DNA from 4 places in the Streptomyces sp. NPDC033177 genome. Region 1 is predicted to be linked to each of the others. Evidence: riboswitches for the same ligand, from Rfam matches in the RefSeq annotation. Region 1 holds a riboswitch; each other region holds the start of a gene.

Region 1 (6,903 bases):
CTGCCACAGCGGGAGGAAGTGCGCTGAGCGCCAGCAGGTGCACTTCCGCCCTGGCGGCCGCCCGCGTGAGGACGTGCCCGAGCGGCGGTCCACCCTTGGCATGCACTAACAGCACCTTGCCCAACAACACCTGGCTCACTGAAGTTCCCTCTCCATTCGTCCGGTTGAGACATGTCGTCGCACGGCTCGGTGACGCGCGTAGAACATGCGGGGTCACCGGGGCGTACGTTGCGGGGTGTGTTCACCCGCACACTCAAGGGGACCAGGTGACAGGCGTCCTCAGCGCCAACGGGGGCGTCTCCCGTTCAGGCAAATGCCTGAGTGCCGCAGCCGCAGGCGGCATCGAGGCGGCCACCACTCCGGCCGATTCGGCCGAGAACCGAGCATGCGCGAGATCGACACGGGATACGCATCGCTTGGTGACAGTGCGTCAACCAGTTGAATACGGACGGAGAGACCGCTGTGAACGACTCCAACCTCAAGGCACTGCTTGAACACCTGCCCGCGTTCTGGTGGGAGGTGGACCAGCCGTGGCAGGTCCTGGAGAGGGGAGGCGGCGCCTTCGCCGACACCGGGACAGCGCAGCGCTTCCTGGAGCGCATGCACGAGGAACTCTCCGGCCCGGGGCACCCACCGGAGGAGGTCAGCTGGCAGGCGCAGTTCGACGGTCGCACCTTCGACGTGAGCTGGCCCCTGGACGAGACCCGCGCCCACAGCCGTACGCGTGGTCTCGCGGTGGAGGTCGACGCGCACGCCCCACACCGGTACGCCGCCTTCGCCGACCTCGTCGACCTGGCCCCGGCCGCCGCCTTCATCCGGGACCGCTCGGGACGCTATCTGTGGGCCAACCACGCCTACGCGCACCTCTACGGCACCACCCCGGGAGAACTCACCGGCCGGTACATCGAAGACTTCGACGCCCCCGCCGAGGCTGTCCAGTTCCGCGCCCTGGACCAGGAGATCCTCGACCGGGGCACCCCGGTGCGGCACACCCTCGGCTATCGCCGGCCGGACGGCAGCCTCGGCCAGGCAGCCGGCCACCGCTTCCCCGTACGGGAGGACACGGAGACCTGCGTCGCCGGAATCTACGTGGACATCACCGACCACCTCCGCGCCATGGTCCAGCGCCAGGAGGCGGAGGAGAACCTGCAGGCGCTGCGCGACCACAGCGGCCTGCCCTGCGCGCTGCTCTCGGCCAACGGGCGCGTGATCGAAGCGAGTTCGGCCGCCGCCGATCTCTTCCACCTCGGCTTGCCCGACCTGGTGGGCCGCCGCGCGCACACGCTGCTCGCCCCCGCCTCCGCCTCCTCTTCCGCCTCTGACCTCGATCGGCTGCACCGCAGATGGAACGGTCTGATAGCCCGCCGCACGAGACGGGTGGAGACGTCCGCCGTGCTCGTCGACGCCCGGGGCCGGCAACGCCGTGCGCAGCTGCACCTGACGACGGTCGGCCATTCCGCTGCCCGCGCCCAACACGTCTGGGCCGTCGTCACGCATCAGAGCCTGGCCCACGAGGCCCATCCCTCGCTCACCGCCGCGCAGATCCGCATCCTCTCCCTCCTGGCGGAGGGCAGCAGCAACAGTGACATCGCCGCCTCGCTGCGGCTGTCCCGGCAGACGGTCGACTATCACCTGAGCCGCCTGCGGCAACTCCTGGACGCAACCACCCGCCCCGCCCTGGTCGCCCGCGCGTACGTCCTCGGCATCCTCGCCCCATGCGCCTGGCCCCCGCGTTCGGCGACTGCCGCCCATCCGCTCAGTTCCGTGTGACGGGCGAAATCCAGGACACAGGAGCCAACACCTGGAAATGGCCCGGCGTCTGACGTGAACGAATCTATTTCGAGCTGTCAGCGGCGACTCCGTCGCGGCCGCGGTCACGAGCCTTGGGTTCTTGCAGCAGAGACGCTTCTCCCCGCGGTGCGCCCCCCCCTGGCCCGGCAGCTGCGCATGCACCTGGTCGACCGCGCCACGTTCGCCAACTGGGCGGCAGGAGCACGGCCGTTGCGGGAGTTGCTGCCCAATATCCCGCCCCCGCCCCGCTTTGTACCTACGAACTGAGGGCCCATATCAGGCCCTCCAGAAGGCGTCACCACCGGGTCCAACCGAAAGTGATGCCCGTTTTGACATGAAAAATAGGGATCACGTTATGTCCGCTTTTGCGAATAAGGCCACGTCTGCACCGACTTGGCTTTGCAATGCAGTGGAATGAGTCACACCCGCAGATCGGGGCCTCAAGGGCCGCCCAGCGCATTTTCGTTTCCCGCAAACAAAGTTGAGGCTATTTGATCAATGGGGGCGCGGGCCGCAGACGTCGAGAAAGGCCCTAGCGCATTCTCCGAGCGAATTCCGGCCTTGTTCTGTCCGGGCATTCTCGCCTAACGTCACCGTCAATCCGGATGGAACGCCGAATCCTGCCGCTGTCCGGAAACCCTTCCCGTACTCACTCACTTACGCACGGCAGGAGCGGGGGACCCAGGTAAGCCGCCGATCCGGATTCCGGAACGGCTCGGGGTTAAGTCGCATTCACAGTGCGACCGGACATCTCCCGTCCGAACCCGACAGCTCACCTCGTAGGCGACGGAGAGGAATGCGTCATGCCTGCAAAGGGTAAGCACCGCCGTCCCAAGTCCAGCTCGCTCAGCCGGGGCATCGCCGCGGCAGGCACGGGCGGCGCCGTGCTCGTCCTCCCGGTGATCGGTGCGACTGCCGCCAGCGCGGCACAGCCCGCCGCCGCCAAGCCCGCCGCCGCGCCCAAGACCTACGTCGTCGCCGCGGGCGACTCCCTCGCCAAGATCGCCCGGGAGCACTCCGTCAGCGGCGGCTGGAAGAAGCTGTACGAGGACAACCGCAGCGTTCTGGGCAGCGACCCGAAGCTGATCCACCCCGGACTCAAGATCACCGTCGGACAGAAGGCTCCGGCGGACGACGCGGCCGCCTCCAAGGCGTCCGACGAGCGCGCGGACCGCTCCGAGCGCACGAACGCGGCCAAGCCCGCCGCCGCCCCGGCGAAGAAGACGTACGCCAACAACCTCGACGGCTGGATCAAGGAGTCGCTCGACGTCATGGCCCAGCACGGCATCCCCGGCACTTACGAGGGCATCCACCGCAACATCATGCGCGAGTCCTCCGGCAACCCGCAGGCCATCAACAACTGGGACGTCAACGCCGTCGCGGGAACCCCGTCCAAGGGACTCCTGCAGGTCATCGCCCCGACCTTCGACGCCTACCACGTGGCCGGCACCTCGCTGGACAGCTATGACCCGGTCGCCAACATCACCGCCGCCTGCAACTACGCGGCCGACCGGTACGGCTCGATCGACAACGTGAACGGCCCCTACTAGGGGATCCCGGTCTCGACAGCCCTGAGCCCCGGCATGCAGTGCGTGCCGGGGCTCAGGGCTGGCGGAACCTCCCGGAAGAGACTCTCGAATTGGCATGCACCCGTCTATTCACGGTCGGGTGCATGCCAATAAGGTGAGCGACCTTCGCGTTCTGGGGGGTCTCATGAACGGTCGTCGTGGTCTTCGTGGTCTCCATGCTTTGCGTGGTCTCCGTGCGGTCGTCATCTGCATCGTCATCGCGTGTACCGCGGCCGTGTCGCCCGTCGCGGTCGTATCCCCGGCCGCGGCTGCGCCGCCTGCCGAAGCCCACGCGCCGAACGTGACGCGGAGCTGGTCGGCGCTGCCGGTGCCCGCGGCCGCACCGCCCGTGACCGTGTCCGATCTTGCCGCCCGCGGGCCGGACGATGCCTGGGCGACCGGGTACGAGCACACCACCGACTGGGTGCGTCCGATGCTGTACCGGTGGGACGGTGCGGCGTGGGGCCGGGACAGCAGCTTCCCCGGCGCCGAGGCGTCGGGCTGGCTCGGCAAGGTGCAGTTCGTCGGCAAGGAAACATGGATCTTGCACAACCGTGACGGAGCGGGCGAGATCCTGCGCCACTCGGCAGGAGGGCCGGAAGCGCCGGAAGGGTGGAGCACAGTCCCTCTGCCGCAGACGATGTGGGTCTACCAGGACTTCGCCGCCGTACCCGGCGCCGCCTGGGTGGTCGGTGAGGACGAGACCGGGCTGAAGGTTCTGCACCACGACGGCTCCGGCTGGACCACACAGTCCACCCCCGACGGCGTCCTGTACGTCATGGGGATCACCGCGCGTACGGCCACCGACGCCTGGGCCTGGGCGGACACCACCAGCGGGACCACCGTCCTGCGCTGGAACGGCACCGCCTGGCGGGACGCGAAGGTGCCGCTGCCGCCGAACAGCAACGTACACACGATGCTGCTTGAACCCTCCGGCCGCGTCACGATCGGCGGCAGCCAGTACAGCGACGGCGCGCCACGCACGTACCTCATGACCTGGAACGGCCGCACCTGGCGCACCACCTACCCGCCCCTGGGCGACACCAGCACCGAGGCCATGGTGCGCGGCCCGGACGGCGCGCTGTGGCTGCCGGTGCGCAGCGACCGCGCGTTCCAGTCGAAGTACGCGCGGGTCGACGGCTCCCGCACCACCTTCTCCTACGGCCCCGAGCGCACGAACGCGATCGACGTGAAACCGCGTGCGCTGACGAGGGCCGGGTCCTCGCTGCTGTCCTTCGGGACCGCCGAGATCTACGGCTCGAAACCGAACCTGATGAGCGAGCGGCTGGGAGGCTGACCATGGTGCGCCGACTTCTCGTCACGGTTCTCGCCGTCGCGATGACCGTCATCACCGTCATGAGCTCGGCCGCGGCGGAGCCCGCTGCCTGGCGACACGTCCCGGTCCCGGCACAGGTTCGCCCGCAGGCCGGGCTGAACGAGGCCGTGGCGTTCGGTCCCGACCGGGCGTGGGCCGTGGGCTCCGACGCCGTCGGCCGCGAGGCACCGGGCTTTCCGCTGATGCTGCGCTGGGACGGGACCGCGTGGCAGCGCCAGAGTCTTCCCAAGGTCGGCTGGCAGGGTGACCTGCTGTCCATCGCCGCGACCTCACCGACCGCGATCTGGGCGGTCGGCCGCGACTCGGCGGGCGGCGCCCGCCTGCTGCGTTACGACGGCACCACCTGGCGCGAGAGCCGGCCGCCCCGCGGTGTCCTGCTGACCAAGGTCGTCACCGGTGGGGGCGAGACCTGGCTGATCGGATCGCGGGACGGCGCGCAGGTCTTGCTGCGACGGGACGGGAGCAGTTGGCAGGCCATGTCGGTGCCGCCGGGAGCCGTCTACGGCATGCACATCCTGGCGGCCGACGACATCTGGGCCGCGGGCGCCACCAACTCGGGTGCGGCGGTCTCGCATTGGGACGGGCAGGAGTGGCAGCAGACGATCGTGGACGGGTTCCCGAGGTCGGCCGTGGGCAGTGTGTTCGCGGTATCTGAGACAGAGGTGTGGGCAGGTGGCACGGCCGGGTTCGTCGGTGGTCCGGTGGGCAAGCCGATTCCGCCACTGCTGATGCGCTGGGACGGAAACGCGTGGAGCCGCGTGACCGTGCCCACCGACTTCGGCTCGATCAGTTCGTTCGCTCCCGCCGCGAACGGCAAGCTGGGCTGGGTCTCGGTGGCCAACTCGCAGAAGTACGGTCCGCCCGGCAGCTACCCGCCACTGGTGTCCGGGCCGGATTTCCTGTCCTGGGACGGCCAGTCGTTCACCGGGCACAACGAACCGGCGGTGGCCGGGGAGGGTGACTCCCGGACACTGCAGCTCGTGCCGGTGCCGGGTACGTCGACGGTGTGGTCGGTCGGCCGTGCCGCCGGACCCGAGAACACATTCGCTCCGCGCACTCAACGCTTCGGCTGAGCAGGCCTTTTCGGAGAAGTGGATCACCAAGGTGATCCACTTCTCCGGACAAGGTCCTAGCATTGGCCCATGTCCCACAAGCCGTCACGAGTCGAACTGCGCCCGCTCACCCTCGCCGACCAGGATGAGTTCTGCACCCTCGTGCGGGCCAGCACCGAGCTCCACGCGCCGTGGATGCAACTGCCCACGACCGCGGCGGAGTTCCAGGACTGGATGCGCCGCTTCGGCGACGGCACCACCCAGGGCTTTCTGATCCGCGTTCAGGAGACCGGCGCGGCGGCCGGGATGGTGAACATCAACTCGATCATCCGGGGGCGCTACCAGGGCGCATCACTCGGCTACGCGGCCTTCGCCCCGTCCGCGGGCCGGGGTTACATGACCGAAGGTCTCACCGTCGCCCTGCGGCACGCCTTCGACGAGCTGCGGCTGCACCGCCTCGAGGCCAACATCCAACCGGCCAACCGGGCATCCTTGGCGTTGGTCCAGCGCCTGGGCTTCCGTTACGAGGGCTTCTCCCCCGACTACCTCTACATCGACGGGGCCTGGCGCGACCACGAGCGGTGGTCCATCACCGCACCATCACCCTGCAAGCCCGACCCTTCACTCCCCCGGGTCTGACCTCCCCCTGCCCTGCACCCGGTAGGTGCGGGCAAGGGTATGACCGGCCATCAGTTGTGTGATGTCGAGTCCGACACGCCCCAAGCGTCCGCCCGAAATAATCGAATTGCCTGATAATGCGAGAGTGCTCAAAACCACGCTGCCCCGACTGATTCTCCCCTTGCTCATCTGCACGGTTGCTCTCGGCGGATGCAGCGACGAAAGAGCTCCGGCCGACGGCCGGTCGGGCCATCATGCGCCGCCGCACAACGCTTACGGCAAAATCCCGCCGCCGGGTCGGGCCACGACCATCCCTCAGCTCGGGCCGGACATGCAAAAGGCCGTGGACCGTCGAGGTGCCAGGCAGGTGGTCCTCGTGTCGGGGGACGCACCCGACTCCAGCTACGCAACGGTTCACCTGTTCGAACGTGACGCCAGGGGCGGATGGCGCAGGGTCTTCGAGCCGTGGCCGGCCCGCAACGGCCAACGCGGCTGGACCGAGCACCACACGGCGAGCGACCGGAGCACTCCGGTAGGG
Region 2 (6,903 bases), on a different contig from region 1:
ACGAGCAGGCGAGCCTGCGCGCACGGGCCGGACTCGTCCGTACGCTGCGCCCCCGCCCCGCCGACGCCGGTGGCCTCCTGGACCTGGCGAGCAACGACTACCTGGGCCTGGCCAGGCACCCCGAGATCATCGAGGGCGCGGCGGCCGCGGCCCGGCGCTGGGGCGGTGGAGCCACCGGCTCCCGTCTGGTGACCGGCTCCACCGAACTGCACGCGGAACTTGAACGCGAGCTCGCCGAGTTCTGCGGCTTCGAGGCCGCTCTGGTCCTTTCCTCCGGATATGCCGCGAACCTCGCCGCCGTCACCGCCCTCGCCCCGCACGGTTCGCTGATCGTCTCGGACGCGGGCAACCACGCCTCGCTGATCGACGGCTGCCGCCTGGCGCGCGGGACGACGCAGGTGGTGCCGCACACCGACACCGAAGCGGTGCACAAGACACTGGACGCGCACGCGGGCCCCGCGATCGTCGTCTCGGACACCGTCTTCTCGGTCGACGGGGACGCGGCCCCGCTGGCCGAACTCAGTTCCGTCTGCCAGGAGTTCGGTGCCGGTCTCGTCGTCGACGACGCCCATGGGCTCGGCGTGCTCGGCGACGGCGGCCGGGGCGCCCCGCAGGCGGCCGGGCTCGCGGGCACGGACCACACGGTGGCGACGGTCACCCTGTCGAAGTCCTTCGGCAGCCAGGGCGGTGCGGTCCTCGGGCCCGCCAAGGTCATCGACCACCTGGTCAACGCGGCCCGGACCTTCATCTTCGACACGGGGCTCGCGCCCGCCGCCGTGGGGGCGGCCCTCGCGGCCCTGCGGTTGCTGCGCGCGGAGCCGGAGCGTGCCGCACGGGCCCGCGCGGTCGCGGCCGAGCTATATGAACGCCTCACCGCGGAAGGTCTCTCGGCGGTACGTCCCGACGCCGCCGTCGTCTCCGTGCGCGCGCCGTCACCGGAAGCGGCCGTGCGGTGGGCCGCCGACTGCAGGGGAGCGGGCCTCGCCGTCGGATGCTTCCGTCCGCCGTCGGTCCCCGACGGCATCTCGCGGCTGCGGCTGACCGCCCGTGCGGATCTCACCGGCGGACAGATCGCCGATGCCGTACGAGTGATCAGCCGCGCCGCACCCCGGTAGTCACCGGAGGCCGTGGACGAAGGCCTCCCATGTCGTGGGCGAGAAGAGCAGGGCGGGCCCTGCCGTGTTCTTCGAGTCGCGCACGGCGAGCAGCCCCTGCTCCGGCCCTGAAGCGAGCGAGGCTGTCTCCACACAGTTGTTCATGCCGTTGCTGCGACTGCTGCGATACCACCGTGCGCCGTGCAGAGAGGTGCTGGAAGGTACGTGCCGAGGCAGTGCCGTCATGGTGCCCCCTTACGCGCCGTCACGTATCCCGGCGATGTGATCCGTTGATTCCTCGGGCGAAAGCGCCTTTCCCTGAAGGGAGTTGAAGGCCTCCGTGTAGGCCTGGAGGTCTTCTTTCCGTTCGAGGTAGAGGCTACTCGTCAAGTGGTCGAGAACAACCACATCCAGATCAGCAATGTTCGGAAAGGAGAAAATAACGAAAGGGCCGATGAGGCCCACGTGCTCTCCGGCGGCGAACGGCAACACCTGAAGCCGCACATGAGGCAACTGCGCGGCCTCCAGTAACCGTTTCAACTGGCCCGCGAGCACCGTGCTGCCGCCCACCGGCCGGTGCAGGACCGCCTCGTCCAGGATCACGCTCAGTCGCAGCGGCGGAGCCGCGCGCAGCACGTCCTGACGGGCCAGACGCACCTCCACCAGCGTGTCCACCTGCTGTTCGGGCAGTCCGTCGAGCGCCGCCCGCGTCACCGCACGCGCGTAGTCCGGCGTCTGCAACAGGCCCGGCACGACGGTGGTCTCCAGGGTGCGCATCCCACAGGCCTGTGACTCCAGGCTGATGAAGTCGCGGTAGGCGGGCGGCAGCAGCTCGCGGTAGGCGTGCCACCAGTGGCGCCGTCCGCCGTCGTCGTCGGAGCCCGCCAATGCCACCAGCAGCTGGCGGAGGTGGGGGTCCGCCACCTCGTACGCATCGAGCAACAGCCCTACGTCGGCCGCCTTGACGCTGCTACGTCCCGTCTCGATCCGGCTGACCTTCGACTGATGCCAGCCGACCCGGTCCGCCGCCTGGCCACTGGTGAGCCCGGCGTGCGTGCGCAGTGCACGCAGTTCGGCGCCGAGTTTCCGGCGGCGCACCGCGGGACCGTACCGCATGTCCGTCTCCTTCCCGACGGAGCGTTTCTCTTCGGCCTCCCCCGGGCCGTTCAGGGGCGACAGTAGAGGAAGGGCCGACCGCGCGCCCAAATACGGTCTCTCGTAGCAGAGTTCACCGCTTTGAGCGACAGATATATGCACATCTTGGTGGATGGCCACCGCTGAGCGCTCCAAGAGTGGCAGTCTGGCGCGAAGCACCATTCCGGGACTGTCCTCGTGCCTTCGCTACGAGTCGGAGCCGAGCCCCGGTGGGAAAGGGACAGCGTCGCCATGGCAGACCTTCAGGAAGCATCCGTCACCCTGCCGAGCGATCCTGCCTCGGTCTCCGCGGCCCGGAAATACGTCTCGACCATCCTGGCCGAGTGGGATCTGCCGGGCGAGACCGAGGTGGCCGACACAGTCCGGCTCATCGTCTCCGAGCTCGCCACGAACGCCGTTCAGCACACCCGGGGCCAGTCGCCCACCTTCCGGGTGGACATCGAGCTTGACCGGGACGAGCAGCTGCGCATCGGTGTCACCGACAGCCACCCCCGCTACCCCAAGCGGCTGCCCGCCGCCGTCCAGCAGGACAACGGCCGGGGCCTGGTCATCATCCGCTGGCTGACCATGGAATGCGGCGGCAGGCTGTCGGTCACGCCCACTCCCGAGGGCGGCAAGACGGTCTGGATCGAGCTGCCGTGGACCACGCCCGTCCGAGGTGGGGCAGCGGCCCCCTCGACCTCACCCCGCTGAGCGGCCGAAGGCGCCCCGGAGCAAAGCCCGGAAGGTGTCCGCCGCCGGATGCGACACGTCGGTGCGGTGGACGACCGAGATCGTGCGCCGCAGATCGCCCGGCTCGAGCGGCCTCGTCCCCACCGGGGTGGCAGCCGTCCGCGCCACCATCTCCGGTACGACGGCGACGCCGAGCCCGGCGCTGACCAGCGCGCACACCAGCGCGTAGCCCGGGGTCTCGACCAGGACCGCGGGAGTCGCACCGGCCCGGACGAGCGCGGACTCGACGCCTTGGCGGGGCGGATACGGCGGCGCCATGCTGATGAGCGGCTGTCCGGCGAGTTCCCTCAGGGGCAGTCGTGACGAGTCGCTCGCGAGTGCGTGGCCCGGTGAGGTCACCAGGATCAGTTCCTCGACCAGGAGCGGCTCCGCGCTCACGGACGCGGGCAGCGCGACCGGATCCGCGGGCTCGTACGTGTGGGTGAGGGCCAGGTCGACCTCGCCCGCCGCCACGGCCGCGACGCCGAGCGGCGGTTCGTAGCCCCGTACCGTCAGATCGACATCGGGATGGGCGCGGCGGAACGCGGTCAGCGCGGGCGGCACCAGGTGGATTCCGGCGGTGGTGAAGGTCCCCAGGCGCAGTCTGCCGCCGGACAGGCCCGCAAGGCGTGTCAGTTCGTGCCGGGCCTGCTCCATCTCGTCCAGGACCCGGCGGGCCCGCGCGAGCAGCAGCTCACCCGCGCCGGTCAGCCGTGCCCCGCGGTGATGGCGTACCAGGAGCGCGGTGCCCGCCTCACGTTCGAGCTTGGCCAGCTGCTGGGAGAGGGCGGGCACGGTGTAGCCGAGGCGTTCGGCGGCGCGGGTGATCGACCCGGCCTCGGAGACCGCCACCAGTGCGGCGAGCCGCGTCGGGTCGTACATGGTCGCTCCCGGCGGCGTGGGGGTAAACGGCTGCTCAAGGCAGACCCAGGATATGCGCGCGCTGCGGTCGTCGGCGCGGCCGGCGAGCGCTGAACGGGCGCGGGCCGGTGCTTCACCGAGGCTTTGATGACCTGACGTCGTCCGGGCCGTCCGATTCCTCGTCGTCGCGCGCACGGCGCACCAGAAGGGGGAGCAGTCCCCACAGGCCCGAGCACACCACGAGCGTGGCCGCGCTCGCGATGATTCCGCCGGTCCGGCCCACCGCCACGTCGACGACCAGGAGCACGGCGCCCGAGACCGCGAAGACCAGGACCACCAGACCGATGCCGGCCAGACGGGACGACACGCGCACGATCAGCGGCTTGGAGTGCTGGCCGAACAGCGACCTGTGCACGGCCGCCGGCGCGGTGAACAGCGCGGCGGCGAGCACGGCGAGCAGCAGCGTGGTGACGTATGTGGCGCGCTGCACCGTGTCGAGCGAGGTGAAGCGCTCGGTGAAGGCGAGGGTCAGCAGGAAGGCGAAGAGGATCTGCACCCCGGCCTGCGTGACGCGCAGCTCCTGGAGGATCTCCGCGAAGTTGCGGTCGGCGCGTTCGAAGCGCGTCTCGTTGCGCGGTGGGTCGTCCGAGGGGGGAGCACTGTTGTTTTCGGCCATGGCGCACGAGTATCCGTGCCGACACGCCCCACGCTTGACGGGCGCGCCGACCAGAGGGCCGGGCGGGGGGCCGCCCGGCCGACGGCCGGTGACGGATGATCAGCGCACCCTGCCGTACGAGACGCTCTTCGTCCAGATCTTCTCGAGCCGCACCTTGGTGTTCGACTTGGGGGCGTGCCAGATCCGGCCCTTACCGGCGTAGATGCCGACGTGGTAGACGTTCCGGCCGGAGTGGAAGAAGACCAGGTCGCCGCGGACGCGGTTGGACGCGGAGACATGGCGGGTCTTGTTGTACTGCTGTGCGGCGGTGCGTGGCAGCTTCTTGCCCGCGCGCTTGAAGGAGTACTGGGTCAGGCCCGAGCAGTCGAAGCGGTGTGGCCCCGTGGCCCCGTAGCGGTACGGAGAGCCTTTCTTGGAGGCGGCGATCTTGAGCGCCTTCGTCCCGTGTGTCGCGGCCTCCGCCTCCGACGTGAGCCCGGGGGCCACGAGGGTGCCGCCTACGACGGCGAGCGTGAGGGCGGATACGGACCCGACCCTGGTGAGCAGCGACGGAACATGATTCAGCGCAGTCATGCGCAACCCTTCGTCAACCGCCTGTGAAGGATGACCTGTCGGATTCGGGCTGACAAAGTTGCCCGGCCGCGTACTGCGGCTTCACCCCAAGGATCGTTGTCCGGACCTTCCGGACCGACCCGTCATGCCTGGGTCCTCCACTCCTGCCGATGCACCGATGTCGACCGGTCATCCGGGCGGCGGCAGGACTCGGCGTCCGCCCGGACCGCCCCGCCGCTGTGGCGGGGGCTTGTCGTCGGAGAGGATCTTGACCCGACTTGGGGTCGAAAACCGAGCCGAAACGGCGTTTTGTGAGGCTCCTCACGGCTGAACCGTTCGGGTGGACACGGTCGGATTCGGGAACCGGAGAGCGCGCCGGATGATCGTTCGACCAGCACCGGAACGAGGAATTCCGGCCCACGCGTACACATCTGACGCAACTGAAGGCGTCTCAAAAAAGGACGTATGTCTACGCCGAATGTGGTAGCCCGTTTGGTTCGTTTGAGATCACCCCCGGACGCAACGGAGTTCGCGGGCCCGGATGACGGGGGCTCAGGATGCCGCCGGGGGCGGCACGGTGACCCGCCCGGCACGCCGCTCTCCGTCGAGCACACGCAGCGCACGGGCCAGCGTCGGTGCGTGCACGGCGGTTTCACCCCGCTGGTGCATGAGCGTCAGGGCGTCCCGCAGGGCGGTCGCGCTGCTGACCAGGGCCTGGGCGGCGCGTAGTCCTCCGTAGGTGTCCGATGCGCGGGCGGGGTTGATCCGGCCCAGCAGGTCGACCACTTCGAGGTACCGGTCGATCAACTCGCCCTCGGCGCGGGTGAGCGCGGGGAGCGGGGGAAGTTCGGGCGGCAGCATCGGTGGCTCACCCCGCATCCGGGGTGCGCGGGTCCGGGCTGTGCCTATCCGGGGTGAGCGGGGAGGACTTGCGGCTCGCGATGATCCGGTCCACCAGGCCGTAGTCGACCGCCTCGGCGGCGTCGAAGATCTTGTCCCGCTCTATGTCGGCCGCGACGCGTTCCGCGCTCTGTCCCGTGTGCCGGACGAGCAGCTTCTCCAGTTGCGCGCGCGTGCGCAGGAGTTCGTCGGCCTGGATCGCCAGGTCGGAGGTCTGGCCTCGGACCGGCTCGGCGAGCGAGGGCTGGTGGATCAGCACGCGGGCGCCGGGCAGCGCGAGCCGCTTGCCGGGAGTGCCCGCGGCCAGCAGGACGGCGGCCGACGACGCGGCCTGGCCCAGACAGGTCGTCTCCACGTCGCAGGCGACGAACTGGATCGTGTCGTAGATCGCGGTCATCGCGCTGAAGGAGCCGCCGGGGGAGTTGATGTAGAGCGCGATGTCGCGGTCGGGCGCCAGGTATTCGAGGTGCATGAACTGCGCCATCACGTCATTGGCCGACGTGTCGTCGATCGGCGTCCCCAAGAAGACGATGCGCTCCTCGAGCAGCTTCGAGTACGGGTCCAGCGTCCGCTGGCCCGTACTGGAGCGCTCGGTGAACTCGGGCAGGACATAACGGGCGAACGGCTGGTTCATGGCATGTCTCTCCTCTGCCGGGGTCGGCTGCTCCCCAAGGCCTCTGTAAAAAATGTACAGGACGTACGTAAAGTGGGGTGAGGGGCGGACGCGGCGCGGGCATGCTTCGCCTCGTCGTGATCTCAACCGCCCCCAGCCGAGAGCCTCGTATGGCAGCGTCCGAGCTCGCCCACCTCGCTCGGCGCGCTCGTCGAGAGTGCGGCGGACCGGATCAAACCCAGCCTCGTCCGGAACGTACGGCAGGGGCGCGCGCTCACCGGCATCGACCTGGAGCGGGCCACCGTGCTGCACGGCGAACTGTTCCACCGGATGCGGGAGTT
Region 3 (6,903 bases), on a different contig from region 1:
GCCGAAGAGGAGCGGGGCGGTCCGGATGGATCTGACCAGGGAACCCGCGTCGCGCTCGGTGACCGGGACGAGGCGGTGCCCGGTGTCGCCGAGCAGCTCGGACGGGGCGCCGGCGAGCCCGAACGAGAGCACTGCTCCGGCCGCCGGGTCGATGACCGCGCGGACGACGGTGTCGACACCGCGGGGCGCCATCGCCTGCACGACGGGCCGCAGCTCGGCGGGCTTGCCGAAGGCGCGGGTCAATTCGGCGTAGGCCCGGCGCAGTTGTTCCTCGTCCGCCAGGTCGAGCCGCACGCCCCCGAGGTCGGCGCGGTGGCGCAGGTGCGGGGCCGTGGTCTTGAGGGCCACGGGGTAGCCGAGCGCGCGGGCGGCGGCCACGGCCGCGTCCGGGTCGGGCGCGGGCCGGGCGTCCCGTACGTCGATGCCGTACCGCCCGAGCAGTTCGCGGGCCTCGTCCTGGGTGAGGGTGGCGCCGCGCGGGTCGTCCTGCGCGGCGAGCAGCTCGTCGATCCGCCGGGCGGTGCCGCTCTCGTCGATGTCCTCGTACTCATGAACCTTGCCGGGCTCCTTGGCCTCACGCCGCCACTGCGCGTACTTCACGGCTTCGGCGAGGGCACGGACGGCGCGCTCAGCGGCGGGGTAGGCGGGGATGCGGTACCCCGTCGCTGCCGTTGCTGTGGGCGCCTCCGCTGCGGGCGCGCTGTCGCCAGCCGCCGTCGTCGCTGTGGGCAGGCGTCCCGCAGGGCGGGACGGGTGGGCACAGCCCCCGCTGCCGGGTGCAGGTACAGGGGCGTCAGGGCGAGTCCGGGTCGCGGCGGCCAACGCTTCGGCGAGCCCGCCGAGCTCGACGTGCACCACAGCCACCGGCTTGGCCGGGCATCCCGCGGCCGCAGCCCGCAGCGCAGCCGCAAGCTCCTCCCCCTCGGGCGACCCCGTGGCCCCGTCCTCCCCCACCCAGGGAATGGCGGTGACGATCACAGCGTCGCAGGCGTCGTCCGACAGGGCGCCGGCGAGCGCCGCGCGGAAGTCCGCGGGAGTGGCACCCGTGGTCAGATCCACCGGCGGCAACGGCCGAAGCCCGTCGGCGACACACGCGTCGTACGTGAGCAGCCCGAGCGACTCGGAGTTCCCGAGGATCGCGACCCGCGGCCCGGAAGGCAACGGCTGCCCCGCGAGCAGCAGCCCCGCGTCCACCATCTCCGTCACCGTGTCGACGCGGATGACCCCCGCCTGGCGGAGCAGTGCCGACACCGTGGCGTACGGCAGGCGCGTGGCCTGCACCGCGTGCCCCGTGGGCGCGATCCCGCTGTGCTTGGCCCCCTGCACCACGACCAGCGGCTTCGCCGTCGCCGCCCGCCGGGCGAGCCGCGTGAACTTGCGCGGGTTGCCGATGGATTCGAGGTACATGAGGGCGACATCGGTGTCCGGGTCCTCGTACCAGTACTGGAGGACGTCGTTGCCCGACACATCCGCGCGGTTGCCCGCGCTCACGAAGGTCGAAAGGCCCGCACCCCGCCGATGCAGGCCGGAGAGGAGCGCGATGCCGATGGCGCCGGACTGCGTGAAGAGTCCGATCCTGCCGCGCTCGGGAGGACGCGGGGCCAGCGAGGCGTTGAGGCGCACGTCCGGCGAGGTACTGATGACCCCGAAGGCGTTCGGGCCGAGGATGCGCGTGCCGTACGACCGCGCCTGGCGCACCAGTTCGCGCTGCCGCTCCCGCCCCTCGGGACCGCTCTCCGCGTACCCGGCGGAGATCACGACGAGGCCGAGGACCCCCCGCTCGCCGCACTCGTCGACGGCCTGCGGCACCCGCTCGGCGGGCACGGTGACGACGGCGAGCTCGACGGTCTCGTCGATGTCCCGCACGGAGCGGTACGCGGGCACGCCGTCGACCTCGGCGGCCTCCCCTGCCTCGAAGTCGAACGCGCTGTTCACCGCGTACAGCCGCCCCGTGAAGCCCGCCTCGCGCAGGTTCCGCAGGACGCTGCGGCCGACGCCGCCCGGTGTGCGCCCGACGCCGATCACCGCGACCGACTTCGGCGTGAGCAGCCGCTGCACCGACCGCGCCTCGGCCCGCTGCTCACGGGCGCGCTGCACGGCGAGCGAGCGGTCGGTCGGTTCCAGATCGAATTCGAGCCGTACGACACCGTCCTCGAAGCTGCGCTTCTGCTGGTAGCCCGCATCCGTGAACACCTTGATCATCTTGGTGTTCGCGGGCAGCACCTCGGCCACGAAGCGGCGGATGCCGCGCTCCCTGGCGACGGCGGCGATGTGTTCGAGGAGGGTGGAGGCCACTCCCCTGCCCTGGTGGGCGTCCTGCACGAGGAAGGCGACCTCGGCCTCGTCGGCGGGCGCGCTCGCGGACATGCCGCGCTCGTCGATGCGGTCGAAGCGGACGGTGGCGATGAACTCGCCGCCGACGGTGGCCGCGAGACCCACCCGGTCCACCTGGTCGTGATGGGTGAAGCGGTGCACGTCCTTGGCGGACAGGCGGGGGTAGGGCGCGAAGAAGCGGTAGTACTTCGACTCGTCCGAGACCTGTTCGTAGAAGCTGACCAGGCGGTCCGCGTCCTCGGCCGTGATCGGCCTGATCCGGGCGGTGCCTCCGTCACGCAGGACGACATCGGCTTCCCAGTGGGAGGGGTATGCGTGCCGGTCCGACGGGGTCTGCATGGGCCCAGGGTACGGGTCGCGGGGGCGCCTTGGCCGGGGCAGGCTAGGAGACGTCGAACGGCCGGCGGAGCACTCGTGACGGCATGAGACACTGGTCTAGACAAGTGTGAGACACCTGGAAGGGCAGCAACACATGGCTGAGCGCCGCGTCAACGTCGGCTGGGCCGAGGGCCTTCACGCCCGACCCGCCTCCATCTTCGTCCGCGCGGCCACCGCCGCCGGCGTCCCCGTGACGATCGCCAAGGCTGACGGCAACCCCGTGAACGCCGCCTCCATGCTCGCGGTGCTCGGTCTGGGCGCGCAGGGCGGCGAGGAGATCACCCTCGCCTCCGACGCCGAGGGTGCGGATGCCGCTCTCGACCGTCTGGCGAAGCTGGTCGCGGACGGCCTCGAGGAACTCCCCGAGACCGTCTAGTAAAGACTGGAAATCAAACACTGAAGGGCCTGCCCCCGAAATAGGGGTGGGCCCTTCGGTGTTTTCTTGCTGCTATTCGGGCAGCAAGAAATAACGCCCCGCCCAATAGCGCTTCTTTGCACTTCTTTGTATACGGCGCCTCTGTTAAAGCCGCAGACCCGCTGTGTTTACGGAATGTTGCGAACCCCTCACACCGGAGAGCCGGCGCACGAAGCGCGGCCGGTGCGCGGAGGTCGTCCGCTCCGTGTGCTGAGCGGTGAGCGCGCGGGCCCGTTCCGCGTCCCCGCGGGCGACCGCGTCGACGATCGCGGCGTGCTCGGCCCACGCCTCGGCGGGCGCGGCGGACGTCTCGACCACGTACATCCAGGCGATCTTGTGCCGGAGCTGAGTGAGCAGCGCCGTGAGACCCGGGCTGCCGGACGCCTGGGCGAGCGTCTCGTGGAACCAGCCGCCCAGGGAGCGCAGATCCTCGCTGTGGCCGCGCCTCGACCGCTCCTGGCCGAGCCTGACGAGACCGCGCAAGACCTTCAGGTGCGCCTCCGTGCGGCGCTGGGCGGCGCGGGCCGCGCCCAGCGGCTCCAGGAGCGCGCGGATCTCCAGGAGGTCGGCGGCCTCCTCCTCGGTGGGCTCCGCGACGCACGCGCCCGCGTGCCGGCGCGTGACGACGAAGCCCTCCGCCTCAAGGGTGCGCAGGGCTTCGCGCACCGGGACGCGGGAGACTCCGTAGCGGCGCGCGAGCAGTTCCTCGGTGAGGCGGCCACCCCGTTCGTAGACACCGGAGACGATGTCGTCCCGGATGGCCGTGCATACCGAGTGCGCGGGAATGCGCATGACTGACCTCCGCACTAATCCCCGCGAAACGCGGTCGATCGACGCCTGTTCCGCGACTCTATTGCAGGGCGGCCGAATTTCCGACGGCAGGCTGAAATCCAGGGATACTTTTGGCCAAAGGAGATACGGGAACGGCGAAAGCCCCGGCTCTCGACGAGCCGGGGCTTTCGGTGAATCAGTGGCGCTGCGTGCGTCCGCCGTCGACCGCTGGATCAGACCGCTGGGATCAGACGTTGACGCCGTGCGAGCGGAGGTACGAGACGGGGTCGATGTCCGTGCCGTAGTCCGCGCCGGTGCGGGCCTCGAAGTGCAGGTGCGGGCCGCTGGAGTTGCCGGTGGAGCCGGAGAGGCCTATCTGCTGGCCCGGGGTGACCGCCTGGCCGACCGTGACACCGAGGGACGACATGTGGCCGTACTGGGTGTACGTGCCGTCGTTCATCTTGATGACCACGTTGTTGCCGTAGGCACCGCCCCAGCCGGCCTCGACGACGGTGCCGGAGCCGACCGCGTGGACCGAGGTGCCGGAGGCGGCGTGGAAGTCGACGCCGGTGTGGCTGCCGGAGGACCACATGGCGCCGCCGGTCTGGTAGCCCGTGGAGACGTACGAGCCGGAGATCGGGGAGACGTAGCTGTTGAGGCGCTTGCGCTCGGCCTCGCGAGCGGCACGCTCCTTGGCCTCGCGCTCCTTCTTGGCCTTGGCCTTCGCCTCGGCCTCGGCCTTGCGCTTCGCCTCTTCGGCCTTCTTCTTGGCGGCCTCTTCGGCCTTCTTGGCGGCGGCAGCGGCGTCGGCGGCCTGCTGCTGGGCGGCGGCCTGCGCGTCGATGCTCTCGGCGAGCGAGTCGCCGACGGAGATGGCCTGGGTCAGGCCGGTGTGCTCAAGAGCCGCCGCGTCGTCGGCGGCGAGCGCCGGAGCGGCCAGGCCTCCGATGACACCGGTGGTGGTGAGGGCGGCGACGCCCGCCACGTTCGCGGTGGTACGCGTGAGGCGGCTCGGGCGACGGTGCTTCCCGGTGGCACGGGTGAACGCCATGAAGCGGCTGATCCTTTCCTTCCTTCTCGCCTACCGGGTTAGCTGACGGGTTCGGAGCAGGAAGGTCTCCTACGAGTCCCTCACCTGACGGCAAGGTTCCCGATTCACCCCAAGGGGACATGTGGGTCCCCGGCTCCCCTGGCTCGCGCCGTACGGGGACTCGGCGATGACTGTCCGGTGCCGCGGGTGCGACTACTGCATGACGAACAGCCGGGATGACGCTAAGCGGGGCGTCTTTCAAACGACAAACGGATCAGAGCTTTTGTAGCGCACGCCACAGGTCAGACACGTAACCTCCATACTAATTCGGACATATGAGAACCCCAGTGATTAATCTCAGCCACTGGGGTCCCGATATGTCCTGACTGTCACTCAGCCCGTGGCCACACTCACTTCACCGATGCCAAGGGCCCTGACGGGCTCCTCGATCTGCGAGGCGTCACCGACGAGCACCGTCACAAGGCGGTCCACCGGGAAGGCGCTCACGACGGCGGCAGTGGCCTCCACGGTGCCGGTCGCGGCCAACTGTCGGTACAGCTGGGCCTGGAAGTCGTCCGGCAGGTGCTGCTCGACCTGGTCGGCCAGGGTGGCCGCGACGGACGCCGCCATCTCGTACTTGAGCGGGGCGACGCCCACCAGGTTCTGCACGGCGACATCGCGCTCGGCGTCCGTGAGGCCGTCGGCCGCGAGGGTGCGCAGGACCTTCCACAGGTCGTCGAGCGCCGGGCCCGTGGACTCGGTGTCCACGGAGCCGCTGATGGCGAGCATCGCGGCGCCGGTGCCGTCCGGTGTGGAACGCAGGACCTGGGCGAACGACCGTACGCCGTAGGTGTATCCCTTCTCCTCGCGCAGGACGCGGTCCAGGCGCGAGGTGAGGGTGCCGCCGAGGCAGTACGTGCCGAGCACCTGCGCGGGCCAGACGCGGTCGTGGCGGTCCGGTCCCACGCGGCCGATGAGCAGCTGCGTCTGGACGGCTCCGGGGCGGTCCACGATGACGACACGCCCGGTGTCGTCCGCGGTCACCGGGGGCACCGGGCGCGGCTCGGCGGTGCCGCCCGTCCAGGCGCCGACGGTGTCGGCGAGGACGGCGTCCAGGTCGACGCCGGTCAGGTCGCCCACGACGACGGCGGTCGCCGTGGCGGGACGCACGTGCTTCTCGTAGAAGGTGCGCACGGCCGCCGAGTCGATGGCCGTGACCGTCTCCTCGGTGCCCTGACGGGGGCGCGACATGCGCGAGGTCGCCGGGAAGAGCTGCCGGGAGAGCTCCTTGGCGGCGCGGCGCCCCGGGTTGGCGGCCTCGTGCGGGATCTCGTCCAGGCGGTTGCGCACGAGGCGCTCGATCTCGCTGTCCGCGAAGGCGGGAGCGCGCAGGGCGTCGGAGAGCAGACCGAGCGCCTTCGGGAGGCGGGACACCGGGACTTCGAGCGAGACGCGTACGCCGGGGTGGTCGGCGTGCGCGTCCATGGTGGCGCCGCAGCGGTCGAGTTCGGCGGCGAAGTCCTCGGCGGAGTGCTTGTCCGTACCTTCGTTGAAGGCCCTCGCCATGATCGTGGCCACGCCGTCGAGGCCCGCGGGCTCGGCGTCGAGCGGCGCCTCCAGGTGGACCTCCACCGCGACGACCTGCTGGCCGGGGCGGTGGCAGCGCAGCACCGTGAGGCCGTTGTCCAGGGTGGCGCGCTCGGGCGCGGGGAAGGCCCACGGCCGTGCGTCGCCCGCCTGGGGCTGCGGGTGGAACTGCATCGTTGCGGCCTCGGTCACTTCGCCGCCTCCTCTTCGTCCTCGTCGGTGGCTTCGGCGCCCGCTACGGGCTCGTACACGAGCACGGCGCGGTTGTCGGGGCGCAGGCGGGCCGCCGCGGCCGCCTTGACCTCTTCCGCGGTGACGTCCAGGACGCGCCCGACGGCGGTGAGGGCGAGCTGCGGGTCACCGAACAGGACGGCGTACCGGCAGAGTT
Region 4 (6,903 bases), on a different contig from region 1:
ATCGAGTATCCACCTGCCCGGCAGGGGTCGCTCGTGCGCCCCTTCACAAGCATGGGGGGACCCTCTGCTATAGTTCGCCGCCCACGTGACGCAGGCCATAGAGCCCCAGGGGAACCACGGGATGACCCGGGACGTTGTGCACCCCTTGTGAGCTGCCGCTCTGGCCCCTCAAGCACAGTGGACCACTCGACGGACCCACCCTCCGGACCCCCTCCCGAACCTTCACTGTCGTGGGTCGCGGGGCCCTCTCGGGTCACTTTTAGGGGTCCGGAACCCCTGAACATCGACCAACCGAGCCGATTTCCTTGTGAAGAACTTCACGAACTTTCCCGACGGCATGTCGCCGAGGGCCCTTCCGGGCCCCTCGACAGCCGCTCAGACGCTACATGAGGCGCTCAGGCGATCGACCAGCCGATGCCGTCGAGGATGTCGTGCTCGCTGACGACGACCTCCCCGGCACCGGCCCTTTCCATGATCGAAAGGAGTACGAGGGCGCCCGCCACGATGACGTCCACGCGCCCCGGATGCATCACCGGGATCGCGGCCCGCTCGTCGTGCGTGGCCCCGGCCAGACGGCCGACGATCTCGCTCACCTGCTCGTAGGAGACACGGGAGTGGTGGATCGCCGCGGAGTCGTACGCATCGAGGCCGAGCGCGATGGCGGACACCGTCGTCACCGAGCCCGCGAGACCGACCAGGGTGCGGGCCTCGCGGATCGGCACCGTCTCCTCGGCGAGGTCGAGCGCGGCCGCGATGTCGGCGCGGACGGCGGCCAGTTCGGCGAGCGCGGGCGGGTCGCTGCGGATGTGCCGTTCCGTGAGGCGCACGCAGCCGATGTCGACGGAGCGTGCGGCGCGGACGGTGTCGTCGCCGACGACGAACTCCGTGGAGCCGCCGCCGATGTCGACGACGAGGTAGGGCTTGGCGAGGTGGTCGCTGCCCGTCAGCTCCTTCGTCGCCCCCGTGAAGGAGAACTCGGCCTCCTGGTCACCGCTGATGACCTCCGGCTCGACGCCGAGGATGTCCAGGACCCCGCGGACGAAGTCGTCGCGGTTCTCGGCGTCGCGGGAGGCGGAGGTCGCCACGAAGCGGACGCGCTCGGCGCCGTGCGCCTTGATGGCCTCGGCGTACTCGCGGCACGCGGCGAAGGTCCGCTCCAGGGCCTCCGGGGCCAGGCGGCCCGTCTTGTCCACGCCCTGGCCGAGGCGCACGATCGTCATCCTGCGGTCCAGGTCGACGAGTTCACCGGTCAGCGGGTCGGCGTCCGCCACGAGCAGGCGGATGGAGTTCGTGCCGCAGTCGATCGCGGCGACGCGGGTCATGCGCTCTCCCCCGCGGGCTCACCCTCCGCAAGGGACACGCACGCCCCCTTGCGCCACCACTCCGGGAGCATCGCGATCGCCTCGTCGCCCAGCGGGTTCACGCCGGGGCCCGCGGCCAGGGAGTGGCCGACCAGGACGTGCAGGCACTTCACGCGGTCCGGCATGCCGCCCGCGCTCGGGAAGCCTTCAAGGACCTCGATGGCGTCACGGCGCGCGATGTAGTCCTCATGCGCCTTGCGGTAGGCGGCAGCGAGCTCGGGGTCCGTCTTCAGCCGCTCCGACATCTCCTTCATGACGCCGTTGGCCTCAAGAGTGCCGATCGCGGACGCGGCCCGCGGGCACGTCAGGTAGTACGTCGTCGGGAACGGCGTCCCGTCGGGAAGCCGCGGCGCCGTCTCGACGACGTCCGGCTGCCCGCACGGGCAGCGGTGGGCGATGGCCCGCAGGCCGCGCGGCGGGCGGCCGAGCTGCTGCTTGAATGCCTCGACGTCGGCGTCGGTGGGCTCGGTGCGCGGGGTGGTCGGCGGGGGCGTTTCCATGCCTGTCTTTCGATCGGTTCCGTAGAAGTTCTGTGGGGCTCGGTCGTCGGAAGCCTGGTGGGGCTCAGTCGTCGTCGGCCGGGCGGTCCGCCTTGTCGACGCCGTCCCAGACGTTCGAGTACCAGGGCCTGGCGGCGGCTCCCTGGTCGGTGCGCTGCTTCTTCGCCGCCTCGGGGTCGACCACCGTGTAGCCGGTCTCGCCCGGCATCACGTAGTGCAGCCGGTCCCGGATGCGCTGCTCCGCGTACGCGTCGTCACGCCAGCGGGCCTTCTCGTCCTTCAGCCTCTCGACGTGCTCGCGGCGCTCGGCCTGCTCCTTGCGCTGGTCGGCGATCTCCGCGCGCTGGGAGACGTACTGCCTTATCGGGTAGGCGAGCGCGACGACCAGCGAGCACAGCACGAGCGCGAGGAGCGCGGCGCGTCCCGTGAGCCGGGAGCGGCGCGCCTGGCGCTTGGTCTGGGAGCGGTAGACACGCTCCGCGGTCTGCTCGCCGAGCAGCCGCAGCCTGGTCGCGGTGGAGAACCGGTCGCGGTCCTTCACGGCCATGTGTGCCGCCTCCCCGATACGTACGAACGTCCCCGCACACGGTACGGGACCGAGTACGGGGACGTACGTATCTACTCAGCGGAGCCGGAGCTCGCCGTTGTTCAGCCCTTGAAGCGCGGGAACGCCGAACGGCCCGCGTACACCGCGGCGTCGTCCAGGATCTCCTCGATGCGCAGGAGCTGGTTGTACTTGGCGACGCGCTCGGAGCGGGCCGGGGCGCCGGTCTTGATCTGGCCGCAGTTGGTGGCGACGGCGAGGTCGGCGATGGTGACGTCCTCGGTCTCGCCGGAGCGGTGCGACATCATGCACTTGAAGCCGCTGCGCTGCGCCATCTCGACGGCGTCGAGGGTCTCGGTCAGCGAGCCGATCTGGTTGACCTTCACCAGGAGGGCGTTGGCCGACTTCTCCTCGATGCCACGGGCGAGGCGCTCGGGGTTGGTGACGAACAGGTCGTCGCCGACGAGCTGGACCTTGTCGCCGAGCTTCTCGGTGATGACGTTCCAGCCGGCCCAGTCGTCCTCGAACAGCGGGTCCTCGATGGAGACGAGGGGGTACGAGGCGACGAGCTCCTCGTAGTACTCGGTCATCTCGGCGGCCGAGCGGGACTTGCCCTCGAAGTCGTACGAGCCGTCCTTGTAGAACTCGGACGCGGCGACGTCGAGCGCGAGCGCGATCTGCTCGCCGGGGACGTAACCGGCCTGCTTGATGGCCTCGAGGATGAGGTCGAGCGCGGCGCGGTTGGAGTCCAGGTTCGGGGCGAAGCCGCCCTCGTCGCCCAGGCCGGTGGAGAGGCCCTTGTCCTTCAGGACCTTCTTCAGCGTGTGGTAGACCTCGGTGCCCCAGCGCAGGGCCTCGGAGAACGACTCGGCGCCGATCGGCGCGATCATGAACTCCTGGATGTCGACGTTCGAGTCGGCGTGCGACCCGCCGTTCAGGATGTTCATCATCGGAACGGGCAGCAGGTGCGCGTTCGGGCCGCCGAGGTAGCGGAAGAGCGGGAGGTCGGAGGCCTCCGACGCGGCGTGCGCGACGGCGAGCGAGACGCCGAGGATGGCGTTGGCGCCGAGCGAGCCCTTGTTGTCGGTGGCGTCGAGGTCGAACATCGCCTGGTCGATCAGGCGCTGCTCGGTCGCGTCGTACCCGACGAGCTCCGGGCCGATCTGCTCGATGACGGCGAGGACGGCCTTCTCCACGCCCTTGCCCATGTAACGGTTGGGGTCACCGTCACGGAGTTCGATGGCCTCGAAAGCACCGGTGGACGCACCGGACGGAACGGCGGCACGACCCGTGCTGCCGTCGTCGAGGCCGACCTCGACCTCGACCGTGGGGTTGCCTCGGGAGTCCAGGATTTCCCGGGCTACGACGACGTCGATGGACGGCACGAGCATCTCCTTCTGGGATGTGACGCGGGTACGCGGGGCGTTGGCCTCGCGGACACGAGCCTAACCGGCTCCCGGACAAGAGCCAGCCGAGCGACCGTCCTGTGGACAAACCGAGAGCAAAAAGTTTCCGAACGGAACAAACATAACCCCGCCCCGGTGCGTACGGGGGATACGCGCACCGGGGCGGGGTGGACCGGAGGACGGGGGCCGCCCCTCAAGGGGCGCGGGGCTATGACATATGCGGCTCCGCCGCGTGGGCGCGACAAGCCACGACGCACCCGCAGGCAAAAGACCAGCGAGGCGCCGCCAGACCTAGCTCAGGTGGAGCTGCTGGCCCGGGAAGATCATGTCGGCGTTCTCGATGATGTCGCCGTTGAGCTTGTACACCTTGTGCCAGCCGCCCTTGACGTCCTCCGCCTTGGCGATCTTGGAGAGGGTGTCACCCTTCTTGACCTTGTACTCGCCGTCGCCCTTCTTGACCGTCTCGCCGGTCGGGGTCTCGACGGTCTTCTTGGACTCGGTCTTCGGGGCCTCGGCCTTGGGAGCGGCCTGCTGCGGCTGCTCGGTCTGCGGCGTGGGCTGGCTCTTGGGCTGCTCCTGGGTCTGCTGCGGGGCGCTCTCCTGCGCACCGCCACCCTCGTTGGAGGCGCCCGAGAGGCCGACGCCGCAGCTCGGCCAGGCACCCTTGCCCTGACCCGCGAGGACCTTCTCGCCGATCTCGATCTGCTGGGCCTTGGAGGCCTTGTCGGCGGTGGGCGCGTACTTCGTGCCGCCGTACGCGGCCCAGGTGGACGACGAGAACTGCAGGCCGCCCGTGTAGCCGTTGCCGGTGTTGATCGACCAGTTGCCGCCCGACTCGCACTGGGCGACGGCGTCCCACTCGGAGTTCGTGGCGGCGGAGGCCTGGCCGGCCGCCATCAGCGGGGCTGCGACCGCGACACCGGTGACGCCGGCGAGCGTGGCGACACGGGTGGCCTTGGACGGGCGGCGGTGCTTGCCCTTGCTGGAAAACAGCATGAGTGATCCCCTCACCGACGCCTGCGAGGTGAGCTGTCGGGTTCGGGCCGATGAAGTTGCCCGGCCGCACTTCCTGAGTGCGACTTAACCCCTAGCCGTTCCCGTCCGTCTCCCCGCCTCGCTCTCGCGAGGCCGTTCAACGGCCGGGCCCGGCGCAAACCTTGGGTCCCCCGCTCCTGCCTACGGCGCATTACGCGACGACTGTTCCCGAACGGCCGTTGGCAGGACTCGGCGTACCGACCGGCGGGGCCCGCTGTGGCGAGCGGTCACGACCGTAGTCATGCGATCGCCCGAATTTCAAAGACGATCAGGGCTTCTGAGACCCATGTCTCACTTGCGCCAATTGGGGCATCAGGCGCAAAGTGACTCGCCAACTACCCCTACTTTTCGCCCAAATCGAGGCTCTGACCGGGAAGGATGAGGTCGGGGTCGGAGCCGACCGACTTCTCGTTCTCGGCGTACAGCTCGGTCCACCCGCCCTGCAGCTCCAGGTCGTCGGCGATGACCGAGAGGCTGTCCCCGGAACGGACCGTGTACGTCCCGTCGGTGACGTCGTGCTCGCGCTCGTCGCCGCGCGAGGCGTGCCGGCCCGAACCCTCGCGGGCGGACCCTTCGGACGCCTCGTCGTCGGCACTATCGCCGCGGTGACGACCCTCGCTCTCACCGGTGGAGGGGGTGGGCGCTGGCGAAGTGGCGTCATCCTGCTCGGACTTGCCCGGCTCGCCGGACTTGGCCGAGTCGCCGGACTTGGCCGAGTCATCCGATGTGCCCGACTCGTCGTGATTCTTGTCTCGTGACGCGTCGTCGGTGTCCGGCTTCTCGGACGGCTCGGCACTGTCCGACGGGTCGGCGCTGTTCGAGGGGTCGGCCGACTCGCTCGGCGACGCGTCCGGCTCGTCCGACCCGCCCGGCTTCGACGATTCGCCGGACCCGGTCGATTCCGACGGCTCGTCAGAAGGAATGGTCGTGATCGGGGCGCCCGGGTCGACGTCGGCGGCGGCGCCGCCCTCGGTGAGGCCGGCGATCGGCGCGCAGCTCGGCCAGGCGTCGGGACCCTGGTCGTCGAGGACCTTCTCGGCCACGGAGATCTGCTGGGAACGGCTCGCCTGGTCGGCGCTCGGCGCGAAGTCGAGGCCGCCGTACTCCTCCCAGGTCTGCTGTGAGAGCTGGAGTCCGCCGTAGTAGCCGTTGCCCGCGTCCGCACTCCAGGATGCGCCGCTCTCGCACTCCGCGAGCTTGTCCCACGTGGCGGTGTCCGCCGCGCTCGCGCTGGTGGCGCCGAGCAGCGGGATGGCGATGGCCGACCCCGCCACTCCTGCCGCGACGATCAGGGCCGGGGCCTGGCGGGGGCGTCGGTGACGACCATTGCCGGAGAGCATGCGGTTGCCTTTCGCGTGACTGGAGCGACGACTGCGGCACGGGATGCCGAGTCGTCGGTGAACGTAGCGGCAGTCGAACGCTTGTCACAAGTCGATGCAGCGGAGATCACGTGAAAGTCACAGTCTTGACGACCCGTCAGCTAAACGTCGTTTCGGGGGCTTCTCATTCGCCAATTATTTGCTCTGCTGTGCGGGTGTGAACTCCACGGGAAGCGTGCGGAGTCCCCGCATGATGAGCCCGCCGCGCCACCTCAAATCACCAGGTTCCGCCGCAAGGCGCAGGTCAGGGAGGCGGCGCAGGAGGGTCGCGAGGGCGGCCTGTCCTTCGAGCCTGGCCAGCGGTGCGCCGAGACAGTAATGAATGCCATGGCCGTAGCCGAGGTGTTGGTTGTCGCGGCGGGAGAGGTCGAGCGTGTCCGGCCGGTCGAATCGCGCGGGGTCGCGATCGGCGGCGGCGAGGACCACGAGGACGGGGTCGCCGGCGGCGATGTCCTCCCCGCCGACGGTCAGCGGCTCGGTGGCGTACCGCCAGGTGGCGAGTTCGACGGGACCGTCGAAGCGGAGGAGTTCCTCGAGCCCCGTCTCCAGGAGCCCGGTGTCGCCGTCCTTGAGGGAGTCCTGAAGCCGCTCGCGCTGCTCGGGGTGGGTGAGGAGGGCGTACGTGCCGTTGCCGATGAGGTTGACGGTGGTCTCGAAGCCGGCGAAAAGAAGGATGAA

What was found. A riboswitch is a leader RNA that binds a small molecule or an ion and turns the genes downstream of it on or off. The one in region 1 is predicted to bind cyclic di-AMP.
Region 2: it holds a riboswitch for cyclic di-AMP, as region 1 does, so the genes downstream of both, ACZ5U5_RS12625 (C40 family peptidase) here and ACZ5U5_RS00920 (LysM peptidoglycan-binding domain-containing protein) in region 1, are expected to answer to the same signal.
Region 3: it holds a riboswitch for cyclic di-AMP, as region 1 does, so the genes downstream of both, ACZ5U5_RS29130 (M23 family metallopeptidase) here and ACZ5U5_RS00920 (LysM peptidoglycan-binding domain-containing protein) in region 1, are expected to answer to the same signal.
Region 4: it holds a riboswitch for cyclic di-AMP, as region 1 does, so the genes downstream of both, ACZ5U5_RS21530 (transglycosylase family protein) here and ACZ5U5_RS00920 (LysM peptidoglycan-binding domain-containing protein) in region 1, are expected to answer to the same signal.

The regions. Positions count from the first base shown of each region.
Region 1 is NZ_JBVIPS010000001.1:190,110-197,012, forward strand. Features, by position in the region: gene ACZ5U5_RS00910 (ATP-grasp domain-containing protein) at 1-106, opposite strand, end outside; gene ACZ5U5_RS00915 (PAS domain S-box protein) at 463-1,770, shown strand; cyclic di-AMP (ydaO/yuaA leader) riboswitch at 2,436-2,592, shown strand; gene ACZ5U5_RS00920 (LysM peptidoglycan-binding domain-containing protein) at 2,595-3,341, shown strand; gene ACZ5U5_RS00925 (hypothetical protein) at 3,541-4,656, shown strand; gene ACZ5U5_RS00930 (beta propeller repeat protein) at 4,659-5,768, shown strand; gene ACZ5U5_RS00935 (GNAT family N-acetyltransferase) at 5,838-6,386, shown strand; gene ACZ5U5_RS00940 (L,D-transpeptidase family protein) at 6,709-6,903, shown strand, end outside.
Region 2 is NZ_JBVIPS010000003.1:326,990-333,892, forward strand. Features, by position in the region: gene ACZ5U5_RS12595 (8-amino-7-oxononanoate synthase) at 1-1,115, shown strand, start outside; gene ACZ5U5_RS12600 (DUF397 domain-containing protein) at 1,116-1,340, opposite strand; gene ACZ5U5_RS12605 (helix-turn-helix domain-containing protein) at 1,350-2,210, opposite strand; gene ACZ5U5_RS12610 (ATP-binding protein) at 2,481-2,942, shown strand; gene ACZ5U5_RS12615 (LysR family transcriptional regulator) at 2,931-3,842, opposite strand; gene ACZ5U5_RS12620 (DUF6328 family protein) at 3,955-4,497, opposite strand; gene ACZ5U5_RS12625 (C40 family peptidase) at 4,597-5,070, opposite strand; cyclic di-AMP (ydaO/yuaA leader) riboswitch at 5,074-5,237, opposite strand; gene ACZ5U5_RS12630 (hypothetical protein) at 5,602-5,910, opposite strand; gene ACZ5U5_RS12635 (ATP-dependent Clp protease proteolytic subunit) at 5,918-6,583, opposite strand; gene ACZ5U5_RS12640 (amidase family protein) at 6,866-6,903, shown strand, end outside.
Region 3 is NZ_JBVIPS010000009.1:117,248-124,150, reverse strand. Features, by position in the region: gene ACZ5U5_RS29145 (bifunctional acetate--CoA ligase family protein/GNAT family N-acetyltransferase) at 1-2,673, opposite strand, end outside; gene ACZ5U5_RS29140 (HPr family phosphocarrier protein) at 2,807-3,088, shown strand; gene ACZ5U5_RS29135 (GntR family transcriptional regulator) at 3,233-3,919, opposite strand; gene ACZ5U5_RS29130 (M23 family metallopeptidase) at 4,146-4,949, opposite strand; cyclic di-AMP (ydaO/yuaA leader) riboswitch at 4,962-5,125, opposite strand; gene ACZ5U5_RS29125 (M16 family metallopeptidase) at 5,322-6,707, opposite strand; gene ACZ5U5_RS29120 (M16 family metallopeptidase) at 6,704-6,903, opposite strand, start outside.
Region 4 is NZ_JBVIPS010000006.1:106,196-113,098, forward strand. Features, by position in the region: gene ACZ5U5_RS21510 (Ppx/GppA phosphatase family protein) at 396-1,322, opposite strand; gene ACZ5U5_RS21515 (DUF501 domain-containing protein) at 1,319-1,861, opposite strand; gene ACZ5U5_RS21520 (FtsB family cell division protein) at 1,926-2,408, opposite strand; gene eno (phosphopyruvate hydratase) at 2,510-3,790, opposite strand; gene ACZ5U5_RS21530 (transglycosylase family protein) at 4,103-4,807, opposite strand; cyclic di-AMP (ydaO/yuaA leader) riboswitch at 4,811-5,005, opposite strand; gene ACZ5U5_RS21535 (LysM peptidoglycan-binding domain-containing protein) at 5,188-6,186, opposite strand; gene ACZ5U5_RS21540 (cytochrome P450 family protein) at 6,361-6,903, opposite strand, start outside.